Regions from separate parts of the Sphingopyxis sp. MG genome, predicted to be linked through region 1. Evidence: predicted binding sites of a transcription regulator. Region 1 holds the regulator's gene; each other region holds the start of a gene.
What was found. Region 1 encodes LexA, which represses DNA repair genes until DNA is damaged. Its sites were predicted from a motif close to GTTCCNCNCTTGTTCT; they were not measured.
Positions count from the first base shown of each region.

Region 2: C3E99_RS20165 (ImuA family protein) is a predicted target of LexA. The motif match lies at 1,122-1,137, and genes of this name have one in related genera.
Region 3: C3E99_RS07520 (ATP-dependent helicase) is a predicted target of LexA. The motif match lies at 1,182-1,197, and genes of this name have one in related genera.
Region 4: C3E99_RS13670 (ribonucleoside-diphosphate reductase subunit alpha) is a predicted target of LexA. The motif match lies at 1,648-1,663, and genes of this name have one in related genera.

Region 1 is NZ_CP026381.1:2,002,949-2,006,725, forward strand. Features, by position in the region: gene trpD (anthranilate phosphoribosyltransferase) at 1-305, shown strand, start outside; gene trpC (indole-3-glycerol phosphate synthase TrpC) at 337-1,122, shown strand; gene lexA (transcriptional repressor LexA) at 1,222-1,896, shown strand; gene C3E99_RS09335 (ComEC/Rec2 family competence protein) at 1,850-3,777, opposite strand, start outside.
Region 2 is NZ_CP026381.1:3,679,419-3,683,195, reverse strand. Features, by position in the region: gene C3E99_RS16850 (Y-family DNA polymerase) at 1-431, opposite strand, end outside; gene C3E99_RS20165 (ImuA family protein) at 334-1,116, opposite strand; gene C3E99_RS16840 (efflux transporter outer membrane subunit) at 1,413-2,816, opposite strand; gene C3E99_RS16835 (multidrug efflux RND transporter permease subunit) at 2,813-3,777, opposite strand, start outside.
Region 3 is NZ_CP026381.1:1,630,284-1,634,060, forward strand. Features, by position in the region: gene C3E99_RS07520 (ATP-dependent helicase) at 1-1,178, opposite strand, end outside; gene C3E99_RS07525 (MFS transporter) at 1,334-2,602, shown strand; gene rsmD (16S rRNA (guanine(966)-N(2))-methyltransferase RsmD) at 2,610-3,152, opposite strand; gene C3E99_RS07535 (pseudouridine synthase) at 3,155-3,777, opposite strand, start outside.
Region 4 is NZ_CP026381.1:2,982,230-2,986,006, forward strand. Features, by position in the region: gene C3E99_RS13665 (EAL domain-containing protein) at 1-1,014, shown strand, start outside; gene C3E99_RS13670 (ribonucleoside-diphosphate reductase subunit alpha) at 1,704-3,647, shown strand; gene C3E99_RS13675 (hypothetical protein) at 3,750-3,777, shown strand, end outside.

The DNA.
Region 1 (3,777 bases):
AGGTGGCGGTGGTGACGCCCGACGGCGTGCAGATGCAGCGCAGCACCGCGGCCGACGCCGGTCTGCCCTCGCATCCGATCGCTGCGATCCGCGGCGGCGACGCCAGCTATAATGCCAGGGCCTTGCGCGACCTGCTGCGGGGCGAGCACGGCGCCTATCGCGACGCGGTGCTCTACAACGCCGCCGAGGCGCTTGTCGTCGCGGGCGCGGTCGACAGCCTCGTCGACGGGGTCGAGGAAGCCGCCGAGGCGATCGACAAGGGGCTTGCCAACGCGCTGCTCGATTGCTGGATCGCCTACCGATGAATGACGCCCAGCGCCCGGAAAAGCATTCCATATGAACAAATTGACCGAAATCCTCGCCACCAAGGCCGAAGAGGTCGCCGAGCGCCGCAAGAGCCGATCGGTGACGCAGCTTGATGCGATCGACGCGGGCGCGGTGCGTGGCTTCGCGGCGGCTCTCGAGGCGAAGATCGCGGCGGGCGGCTTCGGCCTGATCGCCGAAATCAAAAAAGCTTCGCCTTCCAAGGGCCTGATCCGCAAGGATTTCAATCCGGCGGACCATGCGCGCGCTTATGAAGCCGGCGGCGCGGCGTGCCTGTCGGTGCTCACCGACGCGCCGTGGTTCCAGGGGCATGAGGAATTTCTGATCGCCGCGCGCACCGCCTGCAACCTGCCGGTGCTGCGCAAGGATTTCATGATCGACCCGTGGCAGGTCGCCGAAGCGCGCTCGATCGGCGCCGACGCGATCCTGATCATCGTCGCCGCCCTCGACGACGGGCCGATGCGCGAGATCGAGGCGGCCGCCCTCGAACGCGGCATGGACGTGCTGGTCGAAGTGCACGACGAGGCCGAGCTCGACCGCGCACTCACCCACCTCCGATCGCGCCTGATCGGCGTCAACAACCGCGATCTTCGTACCTTCGAGACCGACCTTGCCGTCACCGAACGGCTTGCGAAGCGCGTTCCACCGGGCACGTTGCTCGTCGGCGAAAGCGGCATCGCCGCCCATGCCGACTGCCAGCGCCTCGCCCGGAGCGGCGTCCATGCCTTTCTGGTCGGCGAAAGCCTGATGCGGCAGGCGGACGTAACCGTAGCGACGCGGACGTTGCTGGAGGGCTGACGGCGTCCACGGCTCAAGCCGCTCCGTCATCGCTTGACAAGTTCCGCTCTGTTCCACTATCGTTCTCTATATGTCCATTGACAGCATGGAGACCGAGAGATGTTGACCGCGAAGCAGCACGAACTGCTCCACTTCATCCAGCAGCGCCTCGACGCGAGCGGAATTTCGCCTTCGTTCGAGGAGATGAAGGATGCGCTCGGGCTCAAGTCGAAATCGGGCATCCACCGGCTGATCAGCGCACTCGAGGAGCGGGGCTTCCTGCGCCGCCTGCCCAATCGCGCCCGCGCGCTGGAAGTGCTCAAGCTGCCCGAGGCGGCGAAGGCGCCGGCGCGCGACACCGTCGTGCCGCTGCGCAAGCCGGCGCCGGCGTTGAAGCCGATCGCCGCCAACGACATCATCGAGGTCCCGCTGCACGGCCGCATCGCCGCCGGCGTGCCGATTGAGGCGTTCGAGGATCACAACCAGCTTTCGGTTCCCGCCGCGCTGCTTGGCGCGGGCGAGCATTATGCGCTCGAAGTGTCGGGCGATTCGATGGTCGAAGCGGGGATTCTCGACGGCGACTATGCGCTGATCCAGAAGGCGAACACCGCGCGCGAAGGCGATATCGTCGTCGCGCTCGTCGACGGACAGGATGCGACGCTCAAATATTTCCGCCGCGAAGGGCCGATGATCCGGCTCGATCCCGCGAACAGCGCCTATGAACCGCAGCGCTACGAGGCCGAGCGCGTCATCGTGCAGGGCCGCCTGTCGGGATTGCTTCGTCGTTACCACTGACCTGTTGCGGTCGCCGCCACGGATGCGCGTCGCCGGCGCGCAGCGCGGTGGCGACATGCGGTCGCTCGCCCAGATAGAGCGCAAGACCGCCGCTCGCTTCCAGACTGTCGCGGTCGATCGTCAGCCAGCGCCCGATGCATTCGCGTGGCAGCCAGCGGTCGCTGATCACCACGTCGGCCGCGGCGCAGGCGGCGGCCATGGCGCGGCCATCGATGCGGTCGCGGCCACGCGCGGCGAGGATGATGCGCCGTGTCGCGCCCTGCCCCTGCCGCCAGCGGCAGAAATCGGCGTTGCATTCGACATGGTCGAGATCGGCGAGCGCGGTGAAGGGGACGTCGATCCCTGCCGCTTCGGCCATCGAATCGCGGATATAGTCCCCCGCCCGCGCGCGTAGCAGCGCATAGCCGCCGCCGGGAACGGCCGCGGCGATGTGGCGTCCGTCGCCGGAGATCAGCAGGTCGGGACGCGGCTGCGCGAGCAGGATGGCGGCCCCCGCCAGCAGCGGCGCCACCCCGGCGAGCCGCCAGCGCGTCTGCCACAGCAGCAGCCACAGGCCGCCGAACAGCGCAAGCGCGAAACCGCCCGGCGGAAAGCTGGGCAGCGTCGCGACGGCTCCCGGCGCCGAAGCGACCCGGTGGGCGAGCGCGATCAGCAACCGCAGCGCCTGTTCGGCGACCCACCAGAAGGGCGCGCCGAGCCCGACGCCGTCGAACAGCAGCGCCAGCGCCTCCATCGGCATGATGACGAAGGTCGTCAGCGGGATCGCGACGATATTGGCGAGCGCGCCGTAAAGCCCCGCCTTGTGGAAATGGAACAGCGCGATCGGCGCCAGCGCGACCTCGACGACCAGCCCCGTCAGTAGCAATCCCGCCGCGGCGCGCAGCAGACGAAGCGCCGTGCCTTCGTCGCGCCGCGCCAGGAACGTGCGCATCCAGCGGCTTTCGTGCAATGCGATGATCGCCGTCACCGCGGCGAAGCTGAGCTGGAAGCTGGGTCCGGCGAGTGCTTCGGGGCGCCACAGCAGCACGAGCAGCGCACCCGCCGCGACGAGGCGCAGCGTGATCGCCTCGCGCCCCATCAGGAAGGCGGCGAGCACGAGCAGCGCCGCGATCAACGAACGCAGCGTCGGCACTTCCGCTCCGGCAAGCCAGGTATAGCCCGCCCCGGCCAGCGCCGCCGCGGCGGCGGCCAGCGGCAACACATGCCCCGCCAGCGCGAGGCGCCGGCTCAGCCCGAGCAGCCGCATCGCGAGCAGCATCACGAAACCGATCACCGCGGTCACGTGCAGGCCGCTGATCGACAGCAGGTGCGCAAGCCCGCTGCGGCGCATCGCCTCGTCATCCGTCTCGGCGATCGCGCCACGGTCGCCGGTGACGAGCGCCGCGGCGACACCGCCGGGCGATCCCGGCACCGCGGTGTGGATATGTGCGCTGAGCCGCGCGCGCAGCGGCTGGCGTCGCTCGCCCGCTCCGGGCGCGCGCGCGACCTCTCCCAGCACCGTCCCGACCGCACCGATGCCGTCGAACCAGGCGCGCTGGGCGAAGTCGTAGCCGCCGGGCAGGTTGGCCGCCGGCGGCGGCATCAGCCGCGCGCGCAGGCCGATCGACTCGCCGGGCGCGATCCCCGCCGCGCGCTCGCCGCTCAGCGTCAGCCGGACCCGCGGCGGCAGGTCGGCGCGCCCGTGCGGCCGCACGATCATCCGCACCGTGCCGCGCGCCGGCAGCGGTTCGACGCTTTCGACCACCGCCGAAAATTCGGTCGTAGCCGGATAGGCGAGCACCGGCGCCGCGACCCACGCGGCGCGCGCCCAGATCAGCAGCAGCCCCGCAGCCATCGTGGCGCAGGCGATCGCAAGGCTGCGCCCGGTCCGCCGCTGCCAGC
Region 2 (3,777 bases), 1.7 Mb from region 1:
ACCGTCATCCCGAGCCGGTCGAGCCGCGACTCGACATCGGCGACCAGCGCCGCTTCGCCGCCGAACAGGTGCGCGCATCCCGCGATGTCGAGGATCAGCCCGTCGGGAGGATCGAGCGCGACGAGCGGCGTGTAGCGCCCGCATCCCTCGGCGATCCGGTCGAGCCAGAGCAGGTCGCCCGCCGGATCGTGTGCGGCCACGGCGAGGTCGGGCACGCGCGCCCGCGCGTCGGCGAGCGGCAGGCCGGGGACCAGTCCCAACGCCTCGGCATCGGCGCCGACGCTCGCGAGACACAGCGCCCCGCGCCGCTTTTCGGCGAAGACGAGCGGGGCGTCAGGCGGCCGCGGCGCGGTGCGCGACAGACGCTCGGCGGGAAGATAGGGGAAGAAGAGCGCCAGATAGCGCCGCGTCCCCAAAGGCTCGTTCGTCACGGTTCCACTCCAGCCGCCAGCGCGCGCCCGCAGGGCCGGCGCGCCAGCGCAGCAATTCCAGGTCGAAGGCGGGCGCCCCCGGTGCCTGCGCCTCCAGTTCGCGCGACGGCGCGGCGGCCAGGCGCCAGCGCGTCTCGGCGATGCTCGGCACCGGCTCGGCGGCGAAGCGCAGCAGCAGCAGCACCGTTCCCGCGTCGCGCGCGCCGAGCGCGAGCCGCCGCCCCGCGGTCAGGTCGAGCGCCGCCAGTGCGCCGCGGCTTTCGACGACGACCGCCGCCGATCCGGGGCAGCGCACGGCATCGTTGGCGGCGGCGAGCAGCGCGGTCGCATCGCGCGCCTCGACGAGCAGCAGCCGGTTCGGATCGCCCCCCAGTTCGGCGAGGCCCGGCGCATAGAGATGCCCCTGACGCCGCGCGCCGTCCGCCGTGCGCAGCCACAGGACCGGCGCTTCGCCGGGCCCGCGCAGGGCGAGCAGCGCGGCGAAGGCGGCGGCACTGGCCGCATCGAGCGCGTCGGCGGCGAAGATTTCATGCGCTCGCCCCATCGCCAGCCCGCCGCCGAGCGCGGCATCGAATCCCGCATGCCCGCTCGTCAGCCACGCGCCGTCGCCGGGCGGCGCGCCGGCGGCGGCGATCCGGGCGATGCGGCGGCGCAGCCCGGCGAGAGGGGAGGACGAATCGCGCATGATATGTTCTCTATATGTTCTATTAGCGCGTGAGTCCCGCCGCTTGTCAAGACGGCGGGTGTGGGGGCGTTTTGAATAGGCTGCAAAGGCTCGGTCCCCCTCCCGCTTGCGGGAGGGGCGACGAGGCTTGCGAACTTGTTCGCTAGCCGCAGCGGGGTGGGCGAATGCAACGCCGCTGGCCCACCCCCGATCCCTCCCGCAAGCGGGAGGGGAGATAGGATGGACGCACGAAATTCATAATGATCCGCTTACCAAGGCCGCACGGGCTTGCTTCGCGTCTTCGTGCGAAAGGGATTTCAGCGCGCCGCCGCGTCGCTCCCGGCGCCGCTGTCGCCGCCCAGCGCGCGGAACAGCGCGATGCGCGTCTGCGCGAGCAACAGGCGCGTCGCGGTTTCGCTGCGCCGCGCGCTGTAGAGGCTGCGCTGCGCGTCGAGGCTGGAGAGGAAGCTGTCGACGCCGCCGCTATAGCGTGCCTCGGTCAGCGCCGCGGTGTCGGCCGTCGCTTCGCTGTTCGCCGCCGCGGCGCGGACGCGCTCGGCGATCGTGCCCTGCACCGCGAGCGCGTCGGCGACATCGCGGAACGCGGTCTGGATCGCGCCTTCATAGCTGGAAAGCGCCGCGTCGCGCTGCGCCTCGCTCACCGCGACGCCGGCGCGGCGGCCGCCGAAATCGAAGATCGACGCGCTCGCATCGGCACCCGCCGACCAGTTGAAGGCGCCGCCGTCGAACAGGCCCGACAGCGCGTCGCTCGCGAAACCGACGAGGCCCGTCAGCGAGATCGCCGGAAACAGCCGCGCGCGTGCCGCGCCGATGTCGGCATTGGCGGCGCGCAGCCGATATTCGGCCTCGATCACATCGGGACGGCGCAGCAGGATTTCGGAGCGGACCCCGGCGGGGGGCGCGGCGATTCCGGCGCTGGCCTCGGCAAGGGTCGCGGGCAGCAGCGCACGGTCGACCTCGCCGCCGACGAGCAGCCGGATCGCATTCTCGTCCTGCGCCAGCGCCGTCTTCTGCTGGGCGATCGAATCCTCCGCGGTCGCCAGTATCTGTTCGGCCTGGCGCAGGTCGGTGCGCGGCGCGATGCCGCCGTCGAGCCGGGCCCTGGTCAGCCGCACCGCCTCGCGCGCGTTGGCAGCGGTGTCCTCGGCGATGGCCAGCAGGTCGCGGTCGGCGCCATAGGCGGCCCAGGCGCCCGCGAGGTCGGCGATCAGCGCGAGGCGCACCGTGCGCGATGCCGCCTCGGTCGCCAGCGCGCGGTTGCGGTCGGCTTCGGTCGCATTGGCGAGACGGCCGAACAGGTCGAGCTCGAAACCGGTGATCCCGCCCTGCACGGCGAAATCGCCGCTGCCCCCGCCGGCGCCGCGATCGGCATAGCCGGCCCCGGCGCTTGCGCCGATCGCGGGAAATTGCGCCGCGCGCGTCACGCGCACCTGCGCCCGCGCCGCGGCGACATTGGCATAGGCGGTGCGCAGGTCGCGATTGGCCGCCAGCGCCTGCTCGACGAGCGTCTGCAGCCGCGGGTCGGTGAAGATCTGCGTATAGGACAGGATCGGCAGCGCCGCCTCGCTGTGGGCCAGATAGGCGTCGCCCACCGGCCAGCTTTGCGGCACCGGCGGCGTCGGCAGCACCGTCTGCGGCGCGAGCGAACAGCCCGCGAGCAACAACGGCAATGCGGCGAGAGCGAGCGGCGCGCGCCTCATGCCGCTGCCTCCCGCCCGGCGCCGCGTTTGCCGAAACGGGCGCGCAGCGCCGCGAACCCGTCGCGCACCCCGCGCCGCACGAGGACGAAGAACAGCGGGATGAAGAAGATGGCGAGGAAAGCGGCGGTCATCATGCCGCCGATCACCGCGGTGCCGATGGCGACGCGGCTGTTCGCGCCCGCGCCGGTCGCGAGCGCCAGCGGCAGCACGCCGAAGATGAAGGCGAAGCTCGTCATCAGGATCGGACGCAGACGGATGCGCGCCGCCTCGACCGCCGCCTCGATCACGCGCTTGCCCTTCTTTTCCTCCTGCTCGGCGAACTCGATCATCAGGATCGCGTTCTTCGCCGCGAGCCCCATCGTCGTCAGCAGGCCGATCTGCAGATAGACGTCGTTCTGCAGCCCGCGCAGCGACACCGCGAACACCGAACCGACGAGCCCGAGCGGGATGACCAGCAGCACCGCGAGCGGGATCGACCAGCTTTCGTAGAGCGCCGCGAGGCAGAGGAAGACGACGAGCAGCGACAGCGCGTAGAGCAGCGGCGCCTGCCCCGACGACAGCCGCTCCTGATAGGAGGCGCCCGCCCAGGCGACGCTAGTGCCTGGAATCTCGGCCGCCATCCGCTCCATCTCGTTCATCGCTTCGCCCGAACTGGTGCCGGGGGCCGGCTGGCCCGAGATTTCGAAGGCGGAGACGCCCTGGAAGCGCGAGGTGCTGCTCGGCGTCGTCGACCAGCCGATGTCGGCAAAGGCGGAGAAGGGTGCCATCTGCCCGTTCGACGAGCGGACATACCATTGGCCGATATCCTCGGGCCGCGCGCGATAGGGGGCGTCGCCCTGAACATAGACGCGCTTGACGCGCCCCTTGTCGATGAAGTCGTTGACGTAGCGCCCGCCCCACGCGGTCGCGAGCGTGCTGTTGACGTCGCTGTTCGACAGACCATAGGCGGTAAGCCGCTGCG
Region 3 (3,777 bases), 370 kb from region 1:
CGGTAGGGGAGGCCGATGGCGATGAAGCGATCCTCGAACTCGCGGGTCTGGAACTGCGCGCGGACGAGGATGGCGGCGCGGTCGAGGCTGGTGCCGCGGCGCTGGAGGTCTTCGAGCTCCTCGCCGATCCGCCGCGCTTCCTCGGGGCCGTCCCAGACGCCGACCACCCGGACCTTGTCGCCCGCGTCGAGATCGGTCCACAGCGTCTTGCCGAGCCGCCCCGAATTCTGGGCGATCAGCGCCGAGGCGGCGGCAAGGATCTGCGGGGTCGAGCGGTAATTCTGTTCGAGGCGGATCACGGTCGCGCCGGGGAAATCCTTTTCGAAACGCAGGATGTTCGCCACCTCGGCGCCGCGCCACGAATAGATCGACTGGTCGTCGTCGCCGACGCAGCAGATGTTCTTGCGCGCCTGCGCGAGAAGGCGGAGCCAGAGATACTGGCTGGCGTTGGTGTCCTGATATTCGTCGACGAGGATATATTTGAAGCGCTGCTGATACTGTTCGAGCACGTCGCGGTGCGTCTTCAATATCACCAGCATGTGGAGCAGCAGGTCGCCGAAATCGCAGGCGTTCAGCGTCTTGAGCCGCGCCTGATAAAGGGCATAGAAATGCTGCCCCTTGCCATCGGCATAGGCTTCGCGGTCCGCGGCGTCGAGGTCGGGCGGGGTCAGGCCGCGGTTCTTCCACTTGTCGATCAGCCCCGCGAGCTGGCGCGCCGGCCAGCGCTTCTCGTCGAGCCCTTCGGTCTGGATGAGCTGCTTGAGAACGCGAAGCTGGTCGTCGGTGTCGAGGATGGTGAAATTGCTCTGCAGTCCCACCAGTTCGGCGTGACGGCGCAGCATCTTCGCCGCGATGCTGTGAAAGGTGCCGAGCCACGGCATCCCCTCGACCGCGTCGCCGATCATCCGGCCGATGCGCTCGCGCATCTCGCGCGCCGCCTTGTTGGTGAAGGTGACGGCCAGGATTTCGGACGGCCACGCGCGCCGCGTCGCGATGATGTGCGCCAGCCGCGCCGTCAGCGCCGCCGTCTTGCCGGTGCCTGCCCCTGCGAGCATCAGCACCGGGCCTTCGGTGGTCAGCACCGCCTGCCGCTGCGGGCCGTTCAGCCCCTGCAGATAGGGCGGGTCCGATGGGTGCGGCGGGGGAAGATCGGGCGGGGAGGCTGGGCGGCTGTTCACGCGCGAACGATTAGGGAACGGCGCCGATGCTGTCCAGTGCAAGGCGGCGGGACGCGGCGGCGCTGCGCGGCGGACGGTCTTTGGTCTTGCGCCGGAGCGCATGATCCGTTCAAAGCGACCCGCCATCACGAAGGGAAGGGGCGCCGCCCGTGGATCTGACACCCTATCGCGCGCAGGCGCGCATCCTGACCGCGAGCCTCGTCGGGACCGCGGTCGAATTCTACGATTTCTACATCTACGGCACCGCCGCGGCGCTGGTGTTCGGGCCGCTGTTCTTTCCATCCGAATCACCCTCGGCGCAGTTGATGCTGAGCTTCATGAGCTTCGGGCTCGCTTTCCTGGCGCGGCCCGTCGGGGCGATCGTCTTCGGCCATTACGGCGACCGCATCGGCCGCAAGTCGACGCTCGTCGCCTCGCTGATGCTGATGGGCGCCTCGACGCTGCTGATCGCGTTCCTGCCGACCTATGCGATGGTCGGCTGGGTCGCGCCGCTGCTGCTGTGCATCCTGCGTTTCGGGCAGGGGTTCGGGCTCGGCGGCGAGTGGGGCGGGGCGGCGCTGCTGGCGGTCGAGAATGCGCCGCCGGGCTGGCGTGCGCGCTTCGGCATGTTTCCGCAGCTCGGCGCGCCGGTCGGCTTCATCGCCGCCAACGGCCTGTTCCTGCTGCTCGGCCTGTGGCTCAGCGATGCGGAGTTCGCGGCGTGGGGCTGGCGCATCCCCTTTCTCGTCTCGGCGGTGCTCGTCGGGCTCGGGCTCTGGGTGCGGCTCAAGATCGGTGAGACGCCGGCCTTCGCCGACGCACTGGAAAGGCAGGCGCCCGTCGCGGTGCCGCTGGGCGAGCTGTTCCGCCGCCACCTCGTCCCGACGCTCGCGGGCACTTTCGCGGTCGTCGCCTGCTTCGCGATCTTCTATCTCGCGACCAGCTTCGCGCTGGCCCACGGGACGACGGCGCTCGGCTATCCGAAGGAGCAGTTCCTGCTGATCCAGCTCGGCGCGATCCTCTTCATGGCGGTGGGGATCGTCTATGCCGGCTACCGGAGCGACGCGGTCAGCGCGCAGCGGGTGCTGACCTGGGGGTGCGGCGCGACGATCCTGATCGGGCTGCTGTTCGGGCCGTCGCTGGCGTCGCAATCGTGGCCGCTCATCTTCCTCGGGCTCGCGGCATCGCTGTTCGTCATGGGGCTGGTCTATGGCCCGCTCGGCAGCTGGCTGACCGCGCTGTTCCCCGTCGAGGTGCGCTACACCGGCGCGTCCGTCGCCTTCAACGTCGGCGGCATATTGGGCGGCGCGCTGGCGCCGATCATCGCGCAGGCGCTCGGCGACTGGGGCGGGACGCAGGTCGTCGGCCTCTATCTGGCGCTGGCCGGGGTCGTCAGCTGGATCGGGCTGCTGATGGTGCGCCGGCAGGGCGCCGCCGCCGGCTGAACGATGGTCAGGCGCGGCGCAGCAGGGTCAGCTTCGCCTTGCCGACGCGGCGCTCCGCCTCGATTCCGAAGCCGGGGACATCGACCGCTTCCCGGTCGGCGGTCTCGATCGAAACCCAGCTGTCGGGGCCGGCCCAGCCGAGGCGGGCCAGCTTGTCGAGCGCGACGCTGCCGGCGCCGGTGCCATAGGGCGCGTCGAACAGCAGCAGGTCGCAGGCGCGCGGCGCGGGACCGAGGGAAAGGACCGATCCGGCGCGAATCTCGGCGCGCTGCCCCGCACCCAGTGTCGCGAGGTTTTTCCGCAGCGCGTCGAGCGCGTCCCTGTCCTGCTCGCCGAACAGGCAGTGCGCGGCGCCGCGCGACAGCGCCTCGATGCCGAGCGCGCCCGAACCCGCGAACAGGTCGGCGACGTGCAGCCCCTCGAAACTGCCGAGGCGGCTCGCGAGCATCGAGAACAGCGTCTCGCGCGTGCGGTCCGCAGTCGGCCGCGTCGCGTCGTTCCGGGGCGCGAGCAGCTTGCGGCCGCGCCACTCGCCGGCGATCACCCGCATCCTCAGCCCATCCGCCGGCGAAACTGGAACAGCGCGTCGCGCGGCACGATCTCGACCGCCCCGCTGTCGAGCCCGTCGAGGGAGAAGGCGCCGTAGCGCGTCCGGATCAGCCGGCTGACCTGCAAGCTCAGATGTTCGAGCACGCGGCGCACCTCGCGGTTCTTGCCCTCGGTCAGCGTCAGTTCGATCCACTGGTTGCGCCCGGTGCGGCGTTCGAGGTTGGCGTCGATCTTTCCATAGCGGATGCCGTCGATGGTGATGCCGAGCGCCAGTTCCTCGAGCTGCGCCTGGCTGATCTCGCCAAAGGCGCGCGCGCGATAGCTGCGTTCGACCCCGCTCGAGGGCAGTTCGAGCTGGCGCTTGAATTCGCCGTCGTTGGTCAGCAGCAGCAGCCCCTCGGTGTTATAGTCGAGCCGCCCCACCGGCATCAGCCGCGGCAGGCCTTTGGGCAGGATGTCGTAGATCGTCTTGCGGCCCTTGGGGTCGCGCGCGGCGGTGAGGCAGCCCGCCGGCTTGTGGAAGCGATAGAGGCGTGTCGAGACCGGCTTCGCGACCGGATTGCCGTCGACCGTCAGGCCTTCGAGCGAGGAGAGCAGCGGCGCGGGCTGCGCGATCGCCTGGCCGT
Region 4 (3,777 bases), 980 kb from region 1:
TATCAGCACAGCCAGATCGAGGCGCAACTCGCGGGCCTCGCCGCGCTGTTCAACGCCCCGCTGACGATCGGCGGCGCGCGCATCGACGTCGCGATCGCCTTCGGCGTCAACGACGAGTTCGAGGGATCGAATGCGCAGCGGCTGGCCGCGGCGCTGGTTGCCGCCGATCACGCGGTCCGCACCCGCACGCTGTGGACCAAACATATGCCGCGCCAGCAGGAGGACGCCGGCTGGCAATTGAGTTTCCATTCGCAGCTCGAGGACGCACTGACCGGCGGCGACATCTGGGTCGCCTTTCAGCCGCAATATGGCATCGCGACCGGCCAGCTGGTCGGGGTGGAGGCGCTGGTGCGCTGGACGCATCCGACGCGCGGCCCCATCCCGCCCGACGAGTTCATCGTCCAGGCCGAGAAGAGCCAGGACATCTATCGCCTGACGCTGTTCGTCATGGACCAGGCGATCCGGTCGGCGGCCCAGCTGCATGCTCGCGGCCTCCACGCCAACATGTCGGTGAACCTGTCGGCGGCGTTGCTCGACCATGACGACCTCGTCGGCACGATCCGCGTGATGCTCACGGCGCATCATCTGCCGCCCGAACTGCTGACGATCGAGATTACCGAAACCGCGCAGATCGAGAACAGCCGGCAGGCGCGCCAGACGCTGGCGCAGCTTCGTCGTGCCGGCATCCGCCTGTCGATCGACGATTATGGCACCGGCCAGTCCAACCTCGAATATCTGACCGAGATCGAAGCCGACGAGATCAAGATCGACAAGCGATTCGTGATGACGATGCGCGATTCGCAGCGCAACTTCGAAATCGTCAAATCGACCATCGATCTGGCGCATCGCCTGGGCGCCGTCGCGGTCGCCGAAGGGATCGAGGACGCCCCGACGATGGCGTTGCTCCATCAACTCGGCTGCGACGTCGGACAGGGCTATCATCTTGGAAAACCGCAGTTGTTTTCCGATCTGATCGCGTCGATCTTCCCCAACTCCCACAGCCGCATCGCATAGCTGCCAATCTGGCGGCAATCCCATTGGTTAAGACTCGATTTACCTTAAAAATTAAGGTATACGCGCGGTTAACTGTTCTTTTCGTGGGGCAGTGCCGACAGGAGATTGATCATGGGTTGGTTTTGGGGTTGGCTTGGTGGCTCCGGTAGCGCCATCGGCGGCGCGTCCGCCTAAGCCTTGAAAAACTGCAGGAAGGGCCTCGGCATCGCCGGGGCCTTTTCTTTTTGGGCGAATGGCGATTCGGGATGGAGCCATTTCCGTCCGCGCCCGGGCCCCACTGCCCCCATCCCGCTCCCTGCCATGACACGGCCGTTGACGGCCACGCACCTGAAAGCGTCGAACGCCGCGGAATAGCGTGACCGGCGCGCGTCGCGGAGCGTGCGCGAGCGATGAACCGAATCAAATCAGCGACGAATCGAGTCGGTAATCGGGCATTTACTCTCTTGCATCCCTGCGCCGAAGTGGCACTATAGGTGGTGGGTGATCCGTCGGGGGGCCCCAAGAAATTGTATCTGGCTGCAAATGGCGGATTTCCGTCGCTCTTCGTGCAGAGGGGCGGGAAAAGGACGTGGTGCGCCAAATATGTCCCACCCGACGCGCCGAAAGATGCTAGGCTGGGGCTTCGCCCCGAGTCGAACAAGACAAGAACGAAGGCGCCGTCGCGCGCCATGCAAACGGGGTGAAGCAGGATGGATTTTCGCGAGACCGAACGGGTGGAGATGAACGACGTGGCGACGGTGGAACTGACGAGGAACGATGCACCGGGTGCGGCCGAATCGAAGAATGATTCGCCGGTCGCCGGGCAGGGCGATTCGGGCGAACCGAAAGTGCACGCGCGCCGATTCGAGGTCGCGACCGATTCCAGCCGCGACGCGCTGCTCACCGATTTCGGCAAGGAAACGCTGCAGGACCGCTATCTGCTGCCCGGCGAATCCTATCAGGACCTGTTCGCGCGAGTCGCGTGCGCCTATGCCGACGATGCCGACCATGCCCAGCGCCTCTACGACTATATCTCGCGCCTCTGGTTCATGCCTGCGACCCCGGTGCTCTCGAACGGCGGCACCGGCCGCGGCCTGCCCATCTCCTGCTATCTGAACTCGGTCGACGACAGCCTCGAGGGGATCGTCGGTACCTGGAACGAGAATGTCTGGCTGGCCAGCCGCGGCGGCGGCATCGGCACCTATTGGGGCAATGTCCGCGGCATCGGCGAACCCGTCGGCCTCAACGGCAAGACCAGCGGCATCATCCCCTTCGTGCGCGTGATGGACTCGCTGACCCTTGCGATCAGCCAGGGCAGCCTGCGCCGCGGTTCGGCCGCCTGCTACCTCGACATCTCGCATCCCGAGATCGAGGAGTTCCTCGAGGTGCGCAAGCCGTCGGGCGACTTCAACCGCAAGGCGCTCAACCTCCACCACGGCGTCCTGCTGACCGACGAGTTCATGGAAGCGGTGCGCGACGGCGCCGAGTTCAACCTGCGCAGCCCCAAGGACCAGAGCGTCCGCGGCACCGTCGACGCGCGCGGGCTGTTCCAGAAGCTGGTCGAGACGCGGCTCGCGACCGGCGAGCCCTACATCATCTTCATCGACCAGGTGAACCGCATGATGCCCAAGCATCACCGCGATCTGGGGCTGAAGGTCTCGACCTCGAACCTCTGCTCGGAAATCACGCTGCCGACGGGCCGCGACCATCTGGGCAACGACCGCACCGCGGTCTGCTGCCTCTCGTCGCTCAACCTCGAAACCTGGGACGAGTGGAGCGGCGACAAGCCGTTCATCGAGGACGTGATGCGCTTCCTCGACAATGTCCTCAGCGACTATATCGATCGCGCGCCCGACGAAATGGCGCGCGCCAAATACAGCGCGAGCCGCGAACGCTCGGTCGGCCTCGGCGTCATGGGCTTCCACAGCTTCCTCCAGGCGCGCGGTCTGCCCTTTGAGGGCGCGATGGCGAAATCGTGGAATCTGCGCATCTTCAAGCATATCCGCGCGCAGGTCGACCAGGCGTCGATGCTGCTCGCCAAGGAACGCGGCCCCTGCCCCGACGCGGCGGACCAGGGCGTGATGGAGCGTTTCAGCTGCAAGATGGCGATCGCGCCGACCGCGTCGATCAGCATCATCTGCGGCGGCACCAGCGCATGCATCGAGCCGATCCCGGCGAACATCTACACCCACAAGACGCTGTCAGGCAGCTTCGTGGTCAAGAACCCGCACCTCGAATCGCTGCTCGTCGACAAGGCGAAGAACAGCGATGCGGTGTGGAATTCGATCCTCGAAAAGGGCGGCAGCGTCCAGCACCTCGACTTCCTGACGCAGGACGAGAAGGACGCGTTCAAGACGAGCTTCGAGATCGACCAGCGCTGGCTGCTCGAACTCGCCGCCGACCGCACGCCCTATATCGACCAGGCGGCGTCGCTGAACCTGTTCATCCCGGCGGACGTCGAGAAGTGGGACCTGCTGATGCTCCACTATCGCGCGTGGGAACTCGGTATCAAGTCGCTCTATTATCTGCGGTCCAAGTCGGTGCAGCGCGCGGGCTTCGCGGGCGGTGTCGAGGCCGATAACACGGCCGAAGCGCCCAAATACGAACTCACGGCCGAAAGCACCGATTACGACGAATGCCTGGCGTGCCAGTGATGCGCGCACGCGCATCACTGTCCCACGGCGAGCGCCGCCACGCATCCTCCGCAGCCCTCGCGCGTTATTCCGACGCGAGGCGGGCCGAAGCGGAGCATGGCGATGAGCGACATCATCCACTACCCGATCC